2 regions of the Ideonella lacteola genome follow, and region 2 is predicted to be linked to the other one. Evidence: predicted binding sites of a transcription regulator. Region 2 holds the regulator's gene; the other holds the start of a gene.
The links. Region 2 encodes LexA, which represses DNA repair genes until DNA is damaged. Its sites were predicted from a motif close to ACTGTATNNNNATACAGT; they were not measured.

Region 1: AACH06_RS12315 (putative DNA modification/repair radical SAM protein) is a predicted target of LexA. The motif match lies at 5,095-5,112, and genes of this name have one in related genera.

What each region holds. Positions count from the first base shown of each region.
Region 1 is NZ_JBBUTG010000006.1:79,422-86,768, reverse strand. Features, by position in the region: gene AACH06_RS12345 (carbohydrate-binding module family 20 domain-containing protein) at 1-175, shown strand, start outside; gene AACH06_RS12340 (YqaA family protein) at 239-742, opposite strand; gene AACH06_RS12335 (substrate-binding periplasmic protein) at 888-1,721, shown strand; gene dusB (tRNA dihydrouridine synthase DusB) at 1,825-2,871, shown strand; gene AACH06_RS12325 (Fis family transcriptional regulator) at 2,922-3,158, shown strand; gene purH (bifunctional phosphoribosylaminoimidazolecarboxamide formyltransferase/IMP cyclohydrolase) at 3,379-4,959, shown strand; gene AACH06_RS12315 (putative DNA modification/repair radical SAM protein) at 5,119-6,390, shown strand; gene AACH06_RS12310 (UdgX family uracil-DNA binding protein) at 6,429-7,347, shown strand, end outside.
Region 2 is NZ_JBBUTG010000005.1:207,962-215,308, reverse strand. Features, by position in the region: gene parC (DNA topoisomerase IV subunit A) at 1-227, shown strand, start outside; gene AACH06_RS11035 (NAD-dependent epimerase/dehydratase family protein) at 289-1,188, opposite strand; gene AACH06_RS11030 (hypothetical protein) at 1,185-1,586, opposite strand; gene AACH06_RS11025 (thiol-disulfide oxidoreductase DCC family protein) at 1,605-2,057, opposite strand; gene AACH06_RS11020 (GbsR/MarR family transcriptional regulator) at 2,114-2,704, opposite strand; gene AACH06_RS11015 (nuclear transport factor 2 family protein) at 2,822-3,307, opposite strand; gene AACH06_RS11010 (nuclear transport factor 2 family protein) at 3,321-3,782, opposite strand; gene AACH06_RS11005 (helix-hairpin-helix domain-containing protein) at 3,874-4,203, opposite strand; gene lexA (transcriptional repressor LexA) at 4,243-4,920, opposite strand; gene AACH06_RS10995 (asparaginase) at 5,024-5,962, shown strand; gene AACH06_RS10990 (esterase-like activity of phytase family protein) at 6,057-7,347, opposite strand, start outside.

The DNA.
Region 1 (7,347 bases), on a different contig from region 2:
GAAGGGCACGGTGGCGCTTCCGGCCAAGACCGCCATTCAGTACAAGTACGTGAAGTGGAACGGAACAACCGCGGTGTGGGAAAGCAACCAGCCCACCCCCAGCGGCAACCGCGAAATCACCACCTGCGCCAAGGGCACCACCAAGGCACAGAACGACGGCAACTTCAAGTTCTGAGCCCGCTCGGGTGCGCCTCGCCTCGGCGAGCCGCACCCCGACGAGCCAGCCCGGGCGGGTGAGTCAGCCAATCGCCGGCCACCGCCCGGGGAACCACCACATCAGCGCAGCGGTCATCGTCACATAGCGGGCCAGCTTGCCGATCGCCATGTAGACCACACACGGCCAGAACGGCAGCCGCAACCAGCCGGCCACCGCGCACAGCGGATCACCGACGACCGGCAACCAGCTCAGCAGGCACGCTTTAGCCCCAAATCGCTGCAACCAGCCCAGGGCGCGCGCCTCACTCGGTGGGCGTTCGGCCAATCGCTCGTAGGCCCGCTCGGCACCATAGCCCATCCACCACGAGATCGCGCCGCCGATGGTGTTGCCTACCGTCGCCACCAGCACGGCGGGCCAGAACAGCGACTCGTCGAGCTTGACCAGGCCGATGACCGCGAACTCCGAGCCCAACGGCAGCAAGGTGGCCGAGACCACCGACACCACAAAGACGGCGGTGAGCCCCAGGCGCGGCACCGCCAGCGCAGCCAACAACCCGTTCACCCACGCCGCAATGCTCGCTTCCATGCCGGGCCATTATGGAAGGCCCGGGGGGCGCCACCGTCCAAGCCATGCAACAGTGGTTGTCCGCCAGGCGCACCGCTGCCATCATCCGACGGTTGAGGGCCCGGCGAAGCCGCCACGGCCGCCCCTTCACTCGAACCGACGCACCATGCCGCACATTGCCGCTTCCGTCCGTCACCCGAGAGCGAGTGCCCCGCATTGGGCGGCCGCCGTCTGGCTCGGTCTGATCTCCTGGCAAGCCCACGCCGCCGATGGGGCCTGCACGCAGATGACGGCCTCTGGCAACCCCGAGTACCCACCGTTTTTGTGGCGAGACCCCGACAACGACAACCGCCTGATCGGCGCCAATGCCGATCTGATGCAGTGGCTGGCCAAAGAGATCGGCGTGCCCATCGAAGTGCAGTACAGCGGGCCCTGGGGCCGGGTGCAGGAAGAAACGCGCCTGGGCCATGTCGACCTGATCGCCGGCGCGTTCTTCACCCTGCCGCGCACCGAGTACATGGACTACTTTCACCCCGCGTTCCACGAAACGCGCTCGGTGATCTGGACGCGTGAAGACAACAGCGCGTTGAAGTTCCGCCGCTGGTCCGACCTGATCGGCGTGCAGGGCGTGACCGTCATCAACAACAGCTTTGGCGAAGAGTTCGACCGCTACGCCCGAGAGAAGCTGAAGATCAACCAGGTGGCCAGCCTGGAGCAGGCCATCCAGATCGTGCAAAGCGGACGGGCCAGCTACCTGGTCTATGAAGACAGCCCCGGCCAGGCCTTTCTGGCCCGCCGAGGCATCACCGACGTGAAGATGCTGGGCGAGCCGGTCGCACGAGAGAACCTCTACCTCACGTTCTCGCACCGTTCGCCGTGCAACACGCCTGAGATGCGCGGCCGCATCGCGCGGGCCCTGTACAAGCTGAGCCGCGACAAGACCATGGGCGGCTTTGTCGACAAGGCCATCCAGCTCTGGCGTCGCCAGACCGCCAAGTAGCCCACGGCTCGCCAGCAGCATGCCCCGCGGCGCGCGGGTGACGGCAGGTAGAATCCTGCCTCCTTTTTGAGCACCCATGCCCCCGCCCGACCTCCTCCGCCCCTTGCGCATCGGCCCCTTCGATCTGGCGAACAACCTGTTCGTCGCCCCGATGGCCGGGGTGACGGATCGGCCGTTCCGGCAGTTGTGCAAGCGACTGGGCGCGGGCTACGCCGTCAGCGAAATGGTCACGTCGCGCAAAGACTTGTGGCAATCGCTGAAGACCTCGCGCCGCGCCAATCATGACGGCGAACCGGGCCCCATTGCGGTGCAGATCGCCGGCACAGACGCCGCGATGATGGCCGAGGCGGCGGCCTACAACATCGATCGCGGCGCGCAGATCATCGACATCAACATGGGCTGCCCGGCCAAGAAGGTGTGCAACAAATGGGCGGGCTCGGCGCTGATGCGCGATGAGCCGGGTGCGTTGGCCATCGTCGAGGCGGTGGTGGCGGCCTGTGCGCCGCGCGGCGTGCCCGTGACCCTGAAGATGCGCACCGGCTGGTGTGCCGAAGAGCGCAACGCCCTCACGCTGGCGCGCGCCGCCGAAAGTGCGGGCGTGGCCCTGGTCACCGTGCATGGCCGCACCCGCGAGCAAGGCTACAGCGGCCGGGCAGAGCACGACACCGTGGCCGCCATCAAGGCCGCGCTGCGCATCCCCGTGGTGGCCAATGGCGACATCAACTCCCCCGAGCGCGCCGCCGAGGTGCTGCGCGCCACCGGTGCCGATGCGGTGATGATCGGCCGCGCAGCCCAGGGCCGGCCCTGGATCTTCGACGACATCGCCCACTATCTGGCGCAAGGCACTCACCGCCCGGCACCCGCCACGCGCGACGTGCAGCGCTGGCTCACCGAACACCTGGCCGACCACTACGCGCTGTACGGTGAAGACACCGGCGTGCGCAGCGCGCGCAAGCACATCGGTTGGGCCGTGCGCACCTTGCCCGGCGGCGAGGCCTTCCGCGCCGTCATGAACACCCTCGACGACGCGGCGGCACAGCTGCGCGCCGTCACCACTTTTTTCGACCACCTGGCTGACAGCCACGAGCGCCTTCCCCACAGCGGCCTCGATGCGGCCGCCAACCAGGATCAGATCGCCCTGCTCGCCTGAGCCCCCATTGCCTGTCGCCCGCCCTCAGGGGCGGGCTTGCTGTATTTCGCATGAGCAAGAAAAACATCGAAGAGTGCGTCCGCGAGACGCTGACCCAGTACTTCAAAGACCTGAACGGCGAAGAGCCCCACTCGCTGCACGACATGGTCATCCTCGCGGCCGAAAAGCCCCTGCTCGACGTGGTAATGCGCCAGGCCGAAGGCAACCAGAGCAAGGCCGCCGAATGGCTGGGCATCAACCGCAACACGCTGCGCCGCAAACTGGTCGACCACAAGCTGATCAAATGAAGCCTCCAACGCCCCTCCCGGGGCAGCCCCCCACGGGGCAGCCCCCCACGGGGGCTGAGCCCGGACATGAACAGTCCTGAGGACTGTTCATGCCTGGCGAAGGGGCGAGCCTCTGGCTCGCCGCGGTCTGCAAGACCGCGCAGCGGCCCGGCCAAGCCGGATCCGCGCACGCCACCAGGCTGAACACTGAATACTCGTCTCACTACCACGCACCCACACCATGGCTGACCTCACCGCCCTGCTCTCGGTCTCCGACAAGACCGGCATCGTCGACTTCGCCCGCGCGCTGCACGCGCAAGGCATCAAGCTGCTGTCGACCGGCGGCACCGCCAAGCTGCTGGCCGACAGCGGGCTGCCGGTGACCGAGGTCTCCGAGATCACCGGTTTTCCAGAGATGCTCGATGGCCGGGTGAAGACCTTGCACCCGCGAGTGCACGGTGGCCTGCTGGCCCGCCGCGATGTGCCAGCCCACATGGCCGCGCTGAAAGAGCATGGCATCGGCACCATCGATCTGCTCATCATCAACCTCTATCCCTTCGCGCAGGCCACGGCCAAGGCAGACTGCACGCTCGAAGACGCGATCGAGAACATCGACATCGGCGGCCCGGCGATGCTGCGCGCCGCTGCCAAGAACTGGCAGGACGTGGGCGTCGTGATCGACCCCACCGACTACCCGCAGGTGCTGTCCGAGCTGCAAGCAGGCGGCCTGAAGCGCGCGACCAAGTTCATGCTCGCCAAGAAGGTGTTTGCCCACACGGCCGCCTACGACGGCATGATCACCAACTACCTCACAGCGCTGGAAGCTGGCGCGGAAGACAAGACCGCTGATGTGCCGGCCAAGGCCGAGTACCCGCAGGTCTTCAACCTGCAGTTGCACAAGGTGCAGGGCATGCGCTACGGCGAGAACCCGCACCAGTCGGCCGCCTTCTACCGAGAGGCCAAGCCCGCTGCCGGCACCCTGGCCCAGTGGACGCAGATCCAAGGCAAGGAACTCAGCTTCAACAACATCGCCGATGCCGATGCCGCCTGGGAGTGCGTCAAGGCCTTCGAACAACCGGCCTGCGTGATCGTCAAACACGCCAACCCCTGCGGCGTGGCCGTGGGAGCGACCTTGCTCGAAGCCTATGAGAAGGCCTTCAAGACCGATCCCACTTCGGCCTTTGGCGGCATCATCGCCTTCAACCGCCCGCTCGATGCTGACGTGGTCGAGGCGATCAACGCCCGCAAGCACTTCGTGGAAGTGGCCATCGCACCGGCCATCACCCCGGCCGCGCGCACGGCCTATGCCAGCAAGACCAACGTGCGCCTGCTGGAGGTGCCCATCAGCCAGCTGTCGAACCCGCTCGATTTCAAGCGCGTGGGCGGCGGCATGCTGCTGCAATCGGCCGACAACATCGACATCGTCGGCGAGTTGAAGGTGGTCACCAAGAAGCAGCCCACGCCGCAACAGCTGGCCGACCTGCGCTTTGCCTGGACAGTGGCCCGCTTCGTCAAGAGCAATGCCATCGTCTTCTGCAAGGACGGGATGACGATGGGCGTCGGCGCCGGCCAGATGAGCCGCCTCGATTCCGCCCGCATCGCCAGCATCAAGGCCGGCCATGCCGGGCTCACGCTGCAAGACACGGCCGTGGCCAGCGACGCCTTCTTCCCGTTCCGTGACGGGCTCGACGTGGTCGTCGACGCCGGCGCAAGCTGCGTGATCCACCCGGGCGGCTCGATGCGCGACGACGAGGTGATCGCCGCGGCCGACGAGCGCGGCATCGCGATGGTGCTCACCGGCACCCGGCACTTCAGGCACTGATTCAGGCACTGACGTAGGCCCCACCAGCCCCCTCCCAGGGGGCTGGTGGGGCCGGCTGGCAAAGCCGGACCGCGCACGCCACCCGGAGGGAACGGCGCTGCGCGCGCTCCGTGGGGCCTTTCCCTCCGCTCGGGTACTGTTTTTATGTACAGTATTCGAATGGAGCTGCTGGACAAACTCGCGGTACTGGCCGATGCGGCCAAATACGACGCCTCTTGCGCATCGAGTGGCAGCGTCAAGCGCGACTCGCGCGATGGCCAAGGCCTGGGCTCGACCGACGGCATGGGCATCTGCCACAGCTACACCCCCGATGGCCGCTGTGTCTCGCTGCTCAAGCTGCTGCTGACCAACCATTGCCAGTACGACTGCCTCTACTGCGTCAACCGTGTCAGCAGCAACGTGCCCCGGGCGCGCTTTCGCCCCGATGAGGTGGTGCAGCTCACGCTCGATTTCTACCGCCGCAACCTCATCGAGGGCCTGTTCCTGTCCAGCGGCATCATCCGCAGCCCCGACTACACGATGGAGCAGTTGGTCGAGGTGGCCCGGTCGCTGCGGGAAGACCATCACTTTCGCGGCTACATCCACCTCAAGACCATTCCCGATGCGGCGCCCGAGTTGCTCGCACGCGCTGGCCGCCATGCCGACCGCCTAAGCATCAACCTCGAACTGCCCACGCCCGCGGGCCTGCAGGCCCTGGCGCCGGAGAAAGACGCCACCGGCATTCGGCGCTCGATGGGCCGCATGCGACTGCTGATCGACGATGCGAAACAGGCCGGGGCCCCCACCGCACCACGGGCGGGCCGCGCGCTTCGGCCCACGCGCGCCACGCCACCGCGCTTCGCGCCGGCCGGCCAGAGCACCCAGATGATCGTGGGCGCCGACGGGGCCGACGACCGAACCATCCTGGCGACCAGCCACACCATGTACGCGAGCTATGGCCTCAAGCGCGTGTACTACTCGGCCTTCAGCCCCATCCCTGATGCATCGAGCCGCCTGCCGCTGCAAGCGCCCCCACTGGTGCGGGAACACCGGCTCTACCAGGCCGATTGGTTGATGCGCTTCTACGGCTTCGATGCCAGCGAGATCGTGCCCGCCACCAGCGGCCTGCTGGCACTGGAGATCGATCCCAAGCTGGCCTGGGCATTGGCGCACCGCGAGCGTTTTCCGGTGGACATCAACCGCGCTCCGCGCGAGCTGATGCTGCGCGTGCCGGGCCTCGGCGTTCGGACCGTGGACCAGTTGCTGCAGGTGCGCCGGCTTCGGCGCCTGCGCTGCGACGATCTGAAAAAGCTGCGTGTGTCGATGAAGAAGGTGCTGCCCTTCGTCGTGACGGCCGACTACACGCCTCGCCGCCAGCTCGATGACCCCGGCCTGGCCCAGCGGCTGGCCCCGACGCCGGTGCAGGCCTCGCTGTTCGACACGCCGGCGTGAGGGCCACAGCCCACTTGCTCTGACCGACGGCTTGCCGCATGCGAACCATCGAACTGCTCAGCGAGGTCGACGTCGCCGGTTGGCGCCGCCACGCCCGCGCACTGTGGCAGGCCGGCGTCTCACCCGATCAGGTGCAATGGCGCATGGCCCCGGCGCCGAGTGAACTGCCGCTCGCCATGGAGGCTCACGGCCCCGATGGCTACCTCATCGCCAGCGACCACGCTGCGCCCTACGCCGCCGCCGAGTCTGCGCCGCTTCATGGCACCAGCCCATGGCAGGCGCTCAGCCTGTTCGACGCGCTCGACAGCCCGGCGCCGACAGAGCCACCCGCGCCACCCACCGTGAGCGAAACCCCCGAGGTGCGCCGTGCGGCGACGCTGCCGCGGGTGCCCGCCGCCTTCGTGGCGCTGGCCGAGGCCGCGCTGCTGCACAGCGATCCGCAGCGCTTCAGCTTGCTCTACCGCTTGCTGTGGCGGCTGCAGCACGAGCCCTTGCTGCGCGGTGACACCCTCGACAGCGATTGGGTCGCTGCCAGCCGCATGGCGCGGGCCGTGCACCACTGCCAGCACAAGATGCGCGCGTTCGTACGCTTTCATGAGCGGCGTACACCGGAGGGCCCGCAGTTCGTTGCGTGGTTCGAGCCGCAGCACCACACGCTCGAATCGCAGGCCAGTTTTTTTCAACGCCGCTTCGCGAGCATGCGCTGGGCCATCTTCACGCCTCGCGTCAGCATCGCCTGGGATGGGGCACGCCTTCACCAGGGTGGCCCGGCTCGGCGCGACGACATCCCGCTGGATGACGACAAGCAAGCCTTGTGGCTCACCTACTACGCCAGCATCTTCAACCCCGCAAGGCTCAAGCTGGGCACCATGACCAACGAGATGCCGCGCCGGTATTGGCACAACCTGCCCGAAGCGCGCCTCATCGCCCCACTGGCAGCCCGCGCCGCTCAACGTG
Region 2 (7,347 bases):
CGAAGGGCGGCCGAGGCCTCACGCTGATGGATGTGGACGCGAAAGACCCCCTGCTCTCGGTGACGACCTTCAGCGAATCACTGCGGGTGCTGGGCACGGGCCGCGGCGGCAAGCCGAAGGATGAAGTGATCAAGGGCGCTGCGCTGGCCGCCTACGTGGGCAAGCGGGCACGCAAGGGCCACAAGGTCGAGGGCATCGTCAAACCGCTGCGCGTGTTGGCGGGTTGATGCACGAAGGGGCGCGAGGGGATCGCCCGCGCGCCACTGGGCGGGGCGAGCCTGGGCCCCGTCAGGCGGTGCGGGTGCGGAGCGTGGCCAAAGGCGCGGGTTCGCTCGCCGGGTCGCGTGGTTCGCGGCCCAGCAGATCGCGCAGCGGCGTCGCGTCGGCGGTGTTGTCCGTGCCCAGCAATGCCAACGTTTGCTGGCCCCAGGGCGTGATCGGAAAGCGGTCGCCCCAGGCGGCGCTGGCGATCGTCAGGCGCTCGGGCAGCGCCATCACACGAGCCGGCGCGTGGCCGCGGGCGGCCCGCAGGCGCTGGATGAAGGCCGACAGGCTGGACACCTGCGGCCCGACCACCGGCAGCACGCCCTTCGGCACGGCGCTGCTGGACAGCGCCGCCACCACGGCCGCGGCCAAATCCTCCACATGCACGGGCTGGATGCGTGACGTCAGTGCCGCCTTCGGCAGCGGCAACCAGGGCAGCAGGGACAGGCGGTCGAACAAGGTGGCACTGGCACCGCCCGGCCCGTAGACCACGCTGGGACGAAGCACCAGGCCATCCAACTGCCCGGCTTGCGTGCGCTCGATGAGGTGACGATCGGCGGCGCACTTGGTACGCGCATAGGGCGTGGTGCCGTGGTCGATGCCCAGCGCGGAGATCTGAATCACCCGCCGCACCCCGGCCTGTGCACAGGCCGTGAACAAGGCCATGGGGGTCAGCAGGTGCACGGCCGACATCGGCCGTCGGGCGCTGTCGCGCAGCACGCCCACGGCATTGACCACCGCATCCACCCCATCCAGGCGAGGCAGCCAGGCCCCGGGGGTGGTGTCGCGCGAGAAGTCCACGAGGTGTTCACCCGAGCCGGGCTGGGTGGACGTGGTGCCCGCCACCTCATGCCCGGCCTGTCGCAACGCCCGGGCGATGTGCGCCCCGATGAAGCCGCGGTGGCCGCAGACGAGGACCTTCATGATGCGCTCGCTGCTTCTGCGGCGGTGGCCCGGGCCCGCTCGGCGGGCGCCATCGGCAGGCGCACATCGATGCGCATCATCTGCGAGACCTGGTGCCAGACCCGGCTGGCGATGAAAGCCACAGTGACGAAGATGCCGGCGAGCACCAGCCACAAGGTGCGGCGCAGCACGTCGACGGGGTCGGCGCCGTCTTCGAACCGGCCGAAGGTCAACTGCAGCACCACCGTGCCGGTCACCGCCAGCAGGTAGGCCGACCTTATCCAGAACTCGGCGCCGCCATCCGCATCGCACAGGCCGCGCAAGACCTTGGCGAGGATCGGCTCCAGATAGCGAACGGCGACGATCGGCAGGCACACCGCGAGGGTGAGCGACGAGGCAAAGATCAAGAGTGTGTTCATGAGAGGCTCCTTGGCGCGCTACCGTTGGCAGGTTCCATCGGCTTGGCAGCGTTGGGCCGAAGCACGTTGGGCCGCGCGGCGCGCGGTAGTTTCAAACAACAGGTGACTCAGGGCGCGCGGAATGCGGTGCCGGTTTCGGGCGACCACCGGATACAGCTTGTCCGCCAGTGGGCGAAGCACCGGCCAATTCGTGGGGGCCCACAACCAGCCCAGGCCCACCGCGCGGTAGGCGAGGCGAAACACCTCCACCCCGTTCAGCAGGCGCGCGTCTGCGGTCTGTGCGTGGATCAACTCCATCAGCGTCGACACGGTGGTGCCAGGCGGCGGCGCGTCGAAACCAGGTGCCGACACGTCGACAAAACGCAGCAGGCCTTCGGTGTTGCGGAGCATGAGGTTGGTCATCTCGGCGTTGCACAGCGCACACGAAGCGTCGTAGTAGATCGTCATCGGATAAGGGCTGGCGTGGTCCATGTTCTCTCCTTCTGAAATTTCGGCAAACACAGAAACTTTGAGTCAAAAAAAGGGGCTCAGAACGGTGGTGCGGGCAGCGGAGCGGGCGCCGCCGCATCGGCCTCGGTGGTGGGCTGCGCGCTGTCGGAGCCACGCAAGAATTTCTGCACCTTGGCACCCAGGCCCATCACCTTTTCGAGGGTGGCCGGGGTGAGGCGGAGCATCTCGTCCGACCAGGCTCCGAGCGACTCCATGAAGCGCAGGGTTTCGCGCAGGCGGTCCTGCACGTCGGGCGGCTCTTGTTGGAAAGATGGTTGCGCCACCAGTTGAGCCAGCATGCGCGTGGTTGGGTCGAACTCTCGCTCCTTGCGCTCGCGGACGATGGTGCGAAAGAGCTCCCACACGTCGTGCGAGGTCTCGAAGTAGTCGCGCCGGTCGCCCAGAAGGTGCGTCACCCGGATCAGTTTCCAGTTCTGCAGCTCTTTCAGGCTGGTGCTCACGTTCGACCGAGCGGCCCCGAGCGTGTCGCTGATCTCTTCCGCATGCAAGGGCTTGCCGTGGAAGAAGAGCAAGGCATGAATCTGGGCCACCGTGCGGTTGACACCCCAGGCCGAGCCCATCTCTCCCCAGTGGACGATGAAGCGGCGGCCGGTTTCGCTGAGTTCCATGGCGCCCAGCGTACCGCTTCTGTAATTTCTGTCAAGAGAGAAATTGGTGTCGAGCCAAGAGAGCGGCGTGGTGCCACGCCGCGCCCGCTGCCTGCCCACGGCGACGCTGGCCGCCGGTCAGGGTTTGGCGAGGCGGGTGATCTGCACCTGCACGATCTTCCAGACACCCTGCTGTCGGGTGTAGATGTCGGTGTATCGGTAGTGGGTGCTGAAAGGCTTGCCGTCCCAATGGCCAGTGATCTTGGTGCGGCCGGTCAGCAACGCGGTGTCGCCGTACTGGCGCACCTCGAATTCATCGACGGTGTAGGGGTCGATCTTCAGCTTGGGTGACATCAGGCCGTCGACGAACGACGCCTTGTCTTCGATGTCGGCATCGCCGTCGATCTGACGGAAATCCTCGGCCATGTTGGCCTCGATCGCCACGCGATCCTGCCGGACGATGGCCGCATCCCACTCGTTTGATTGGCGCGTCAGTTGCGCCATGTCCTCGGGTGTCGGTGCGGCAGCGTGGGCCCACGGCAAGCTGGCCGCCAGAAGGCCGGCGACGCCGACGCGAGCACAACGGATTGCCGCGCGTGCGAGGAAGGGGAGCAGACGGTTCATGAGGTACCGATGATCATGGTTCGGGCATTCGGGTGGATTGGGCCGACACACACCACCACTGCCCGTCACGTTGGATGTACACATGGGCGAATCGCGAGACCTCGGTCACCTGGCCCGTTGGTGCCCGAGCTGTCTGGCGGCCAAAGACCACGGCGGTCGCGCCCAGATCCAGCACGCGGATGTCGTCGGTGCTGAATCGCTGTGCCGATTGGCCCTTGGCCAGGGCCTGGAACAGTTGTGATCGGTCTATCACCTCACCCTGTGGCGAGACTGCCAGGAACTCCGGGGCGTAGATGCGGCCCAGCGTCCCGAAATCCTGAATGCGTACGGCTTCGACGCGTTGGTCTTCGATGGCGGTCAGCGTCTCTTCGGTGGTCGCTGCGGCAGACCACGCTGGCCACAGGCTGAGCACGGCGAACGCCGCGCCTGCAGTGCGGCGGACGAGGCGTGCCAAGGGCGAAAGGCGAGGCGACATGAATGCGCACCGGGTGGGTGACAAGGCGCGAACTATAGAGCGAGGGTGGGCAACCCTGGCCCGCCGAAACCGAAAGCGTCAACAGCGGCGATCAGCCCAGTGCCTGCCCGTGCAACTGCTTGCGCTCGGCGGTGTAGGCCCACCAAGGCTTGGGGGTGGCACCGTTCATGAAATCGACGATGGCCATGAAGGTATCCAGCACGCAAGGGTCTTGGCGTTGGCCGGTGGCTCGTTCGAGCTGGCGATACAGGGTGAAGGCATCTTGCCCGCGCAGGTCGGCCGGATGCTGGAAACCCAGCAGGCGCAGATCACCGGCCATCGCCGGCCCCACGTTCGGCAACTGTTCCAGCGTGTGGCAATCAGCCGCCGAAGCAGCCTTGGGCGCCTTGATCGGGCGGATGGGAGACAGCGTGCGGCCCATGTCGAGCAAGACCAGCGAAAGGCGACCAGCGAAAGGCGATCAGAACAGCATGTTCTGCCGCACCAGCCCGACAGCAATGCCCTCGATGGCGAACTCGACTTGGCCCGGCGCGATCACGATGGGCTCGAAGTCAGGGTTCTCGGGCAGCAGCTCAATCGTTTGCTTGGTGCGGTGCAGGCGCTTCACGGTGACCTCATCGTCCAGACGTGCGACCACGATCTGGCCGTTGCGCGCCTCGGCGGTCTTCAGCACGGCGAGCAGATCGCCGTCCATGATGCCGGCGTCTCGCATGCTCATGCCCTTCACCTTCAGCAGGTAGTCGGGGCGGCGTGGAAACAGGCTGGCCTCAAGCACGTAGGACTGCTCGATGTTCTCCTGAGCCAGGATGGGGTTGCCGGCGGCCACTCGGCCGACCAGGGGCAAGGTGAGCTGCGCCAGGCTGGGCAAGGGCAGCGAGAATTGCTTTCCGCGAGCCTCGTTCAGGGCGCGCAACGTGCTGGACTGAAGACGGATGCCTCGTGAGGTGCCGCCCACCAGCTCGATGACGCCTTTGCGAGCCAGCGCCTGCAAGTGCTCTTCGGCGGCGTTGGGCGAGCGAAAGCCCAGTTCGGCAGCGATTTCGGCACGCGTCGGCGGAGAGCCGGTGCGCTCGATGGTGGTTTGCACCAAGTCGAGAATCTGCTGCTGGCGGGCGGTGAGCTTCGGGCTGTCGATCATGGCGGCTGAGGCCGTCGGCGGGTGCTGAGCAGGGGTGCTAGCAGGCCAGCGTGACGGCTGAGGTTGCATCCAGTATCTGTATTTTTATCCAGACATGCAAGAAATGCAAAGCAATTCACTCGAAGAGCGCTTGGTGGTGATCCTCGCGACCGGCGGCACCATCGCGGGTTCGGGCGACGACGTGGGCTACGTGGCCGGGCAAGTGGGGGTGAAGGAGCTGGTCGCTGCGGTGCCCGCCCTGGGGCCGCGTCGGCTCGAATCGGAACAGGTGGCGCAGGTCGACAGCAAGGACATGAGCCACGAGATCTGGCAGGCCCTGGCGCAGCGCGTGGCCCACCACCTGGCGCGGCCCGAGGTGGCCGGCCTCGTGATCACGCACGGCACCGACACGCTCGAAGAAACGGCGTATTTCCTGCACCGCGTGCTCTCGCCGACGAAGCCGGTGGTGCTCACGGCCGCGATGCGACCCGCCACCTCGTTGCAGGCCGACGGCCCGCAGAACCTGCTGGATGCGGTGACGGTGGCCGCTTCGCCCCAGGCCAGCGGCGTCACCGCTGTGCTGAACGGCCGGGTGCACGGGCCGGTCGAAGTGCGCAAACACCAGCCTTTCATGCTGGACGCGTTCGAGTCGGGCGAAGCCGGGCCGGTCGCCTTGATCCAGGAGGGGCGCCTGCGGGTGTTGCGGGCCTGGCCGTCTTGTGAGGCGGTGGGCGTGGCACGCGTCTTGGGCCCGGTGGCCGGCTGGCCGAGCGTGGCCGTGGTGGCCAGCCATGCAGGGGTGGACGGCGCGGTGGTCGACGCGATCGTCGCGACAGGCGTTCAGGGCCTGGTCATCGAAGGCACCGGCAATGGCACGGTGCATGCGTCGCTGTTGGCGGCTGCCCAGCGCGCCCAAGCGCGCGGGCTGCCCGTGTGGCGCGCCACGCGCTGCCCTGGCGGCGCGATCGTCGGCGCGCCGGATGGTGCATTGCCCTCAGCGGGTGAGTTGTCCGCCTCGAAGGCGCGCATCGAGATGCTGCTGGGCCTGATGGCTGCCGTTTGAAGCGGCAGCACACCGCGCCCGATCGGCCTCGCACGCCGCACGGGCGTTGCCAGTGCTGCTGTACCCCGAGAGTTGGGCGTGGGCTCTCAAGCTCTCAGAGCGCAGGCTTGAACTTTTGCGGCTCGTAGGCCGAGCCGTTCAGGTCCGCGTCGTCGAAGGCGAAGACGAAGAACTGGTTCGGGTTGGGCAGGCCGCCCGGCGCCACCGAGAGGAAGTCGTTGTCGTTGGCGATGTAGAGCGTGTGCTTGACGGCGCCATCGATCACCACGTCCTCGCCAAATGCCATGCCTTCGAGCTTGGCGGGGATCGCGGTGTCTGCCAGGCCCGCCGCGTTCAGCGCGGCGCGGATGTCGAGGAACAAGGTCTTCGCGGGCGCCTTGGCCAGCAGGTCGTTCGCGCCTTCGAGGGCGCTCACGTCTTCAGCCTGCGCCAGATCCACCTTCCAGACCTGCTTCACCACCGCGGCCGAGTTGTCGCCCAGGCCCTTGCCATCACGCTCGAGCACCAGGAACTCGTGGCTGTTCAGCGCCAGGATTTCGCTGCTGTTGTAGGCCTTGTTCAGCGACGGAATGAAGTTGTCGTAGGCGTACTGGTTGACGGCACCGGTTTCGATGTCGATCTTCACGATCCGGTTGGCACGGCCACCGTCACCACCGTCCTGGATCAGCGGGCTTTGCATGAAGCCGAACAGCGTCTTGCCGTCCGGTGTGATCGCCAAGCCTTCCATGCCCTTGTTGGCCACGCGGCCACGCGTGTTGCCACTGATCTCGGTGGCGCCGATCGCTGACTTGGCCGCGACTGCGAAGGTTGATTCCGGCAGGCTGAACACGCGGGTGCGTTTGCCCGTTTCGCGGTTGAATTCGTAGACGTAGGGGCCGTACTCGTCGGAGATGTAGACGCGCTTTCCGCTGCGCGACACGCGCACGGCCTCGGGGTCGAAGCGGGCGTCCATCGGGCTGAGCGAGCCGGTGTCGCCGTCGAAGTTGTCGGAGCGGCCGCTGAAGTAGTGCCGGTTCTTCTGGTTCACTGGCGGAACGACCGGCCCGTAGACCAAGGCGTCGCGAGAGAACAGCGTGGTGGTGCCGATCAGTGCGGGCGTCAAGGTGAAGGGCAGGTTGCCGTCGGCCACCGGTGTGAGAGACAGCGTCAGCGTTTGCAGGCGTGGCACCCAGCTGGTGGTGTTGTCGACGTTGGTGTTCCACGCCGTGGCGTTCGGCCCGCGATCGGGGACCGCGACAAACGTTTGGCCGCCGGCCCAGGCCAGGCCCGACCCCAGACCGCCCAGCATGTTCGCCGGAGCACCGTTCTCGAGGGCATAGGTCAGTCCCGACAGGTCGCTGCCATCGCCGGCCAGGCTGCCCTTGGCGATCAGTGTGACGGCGGCA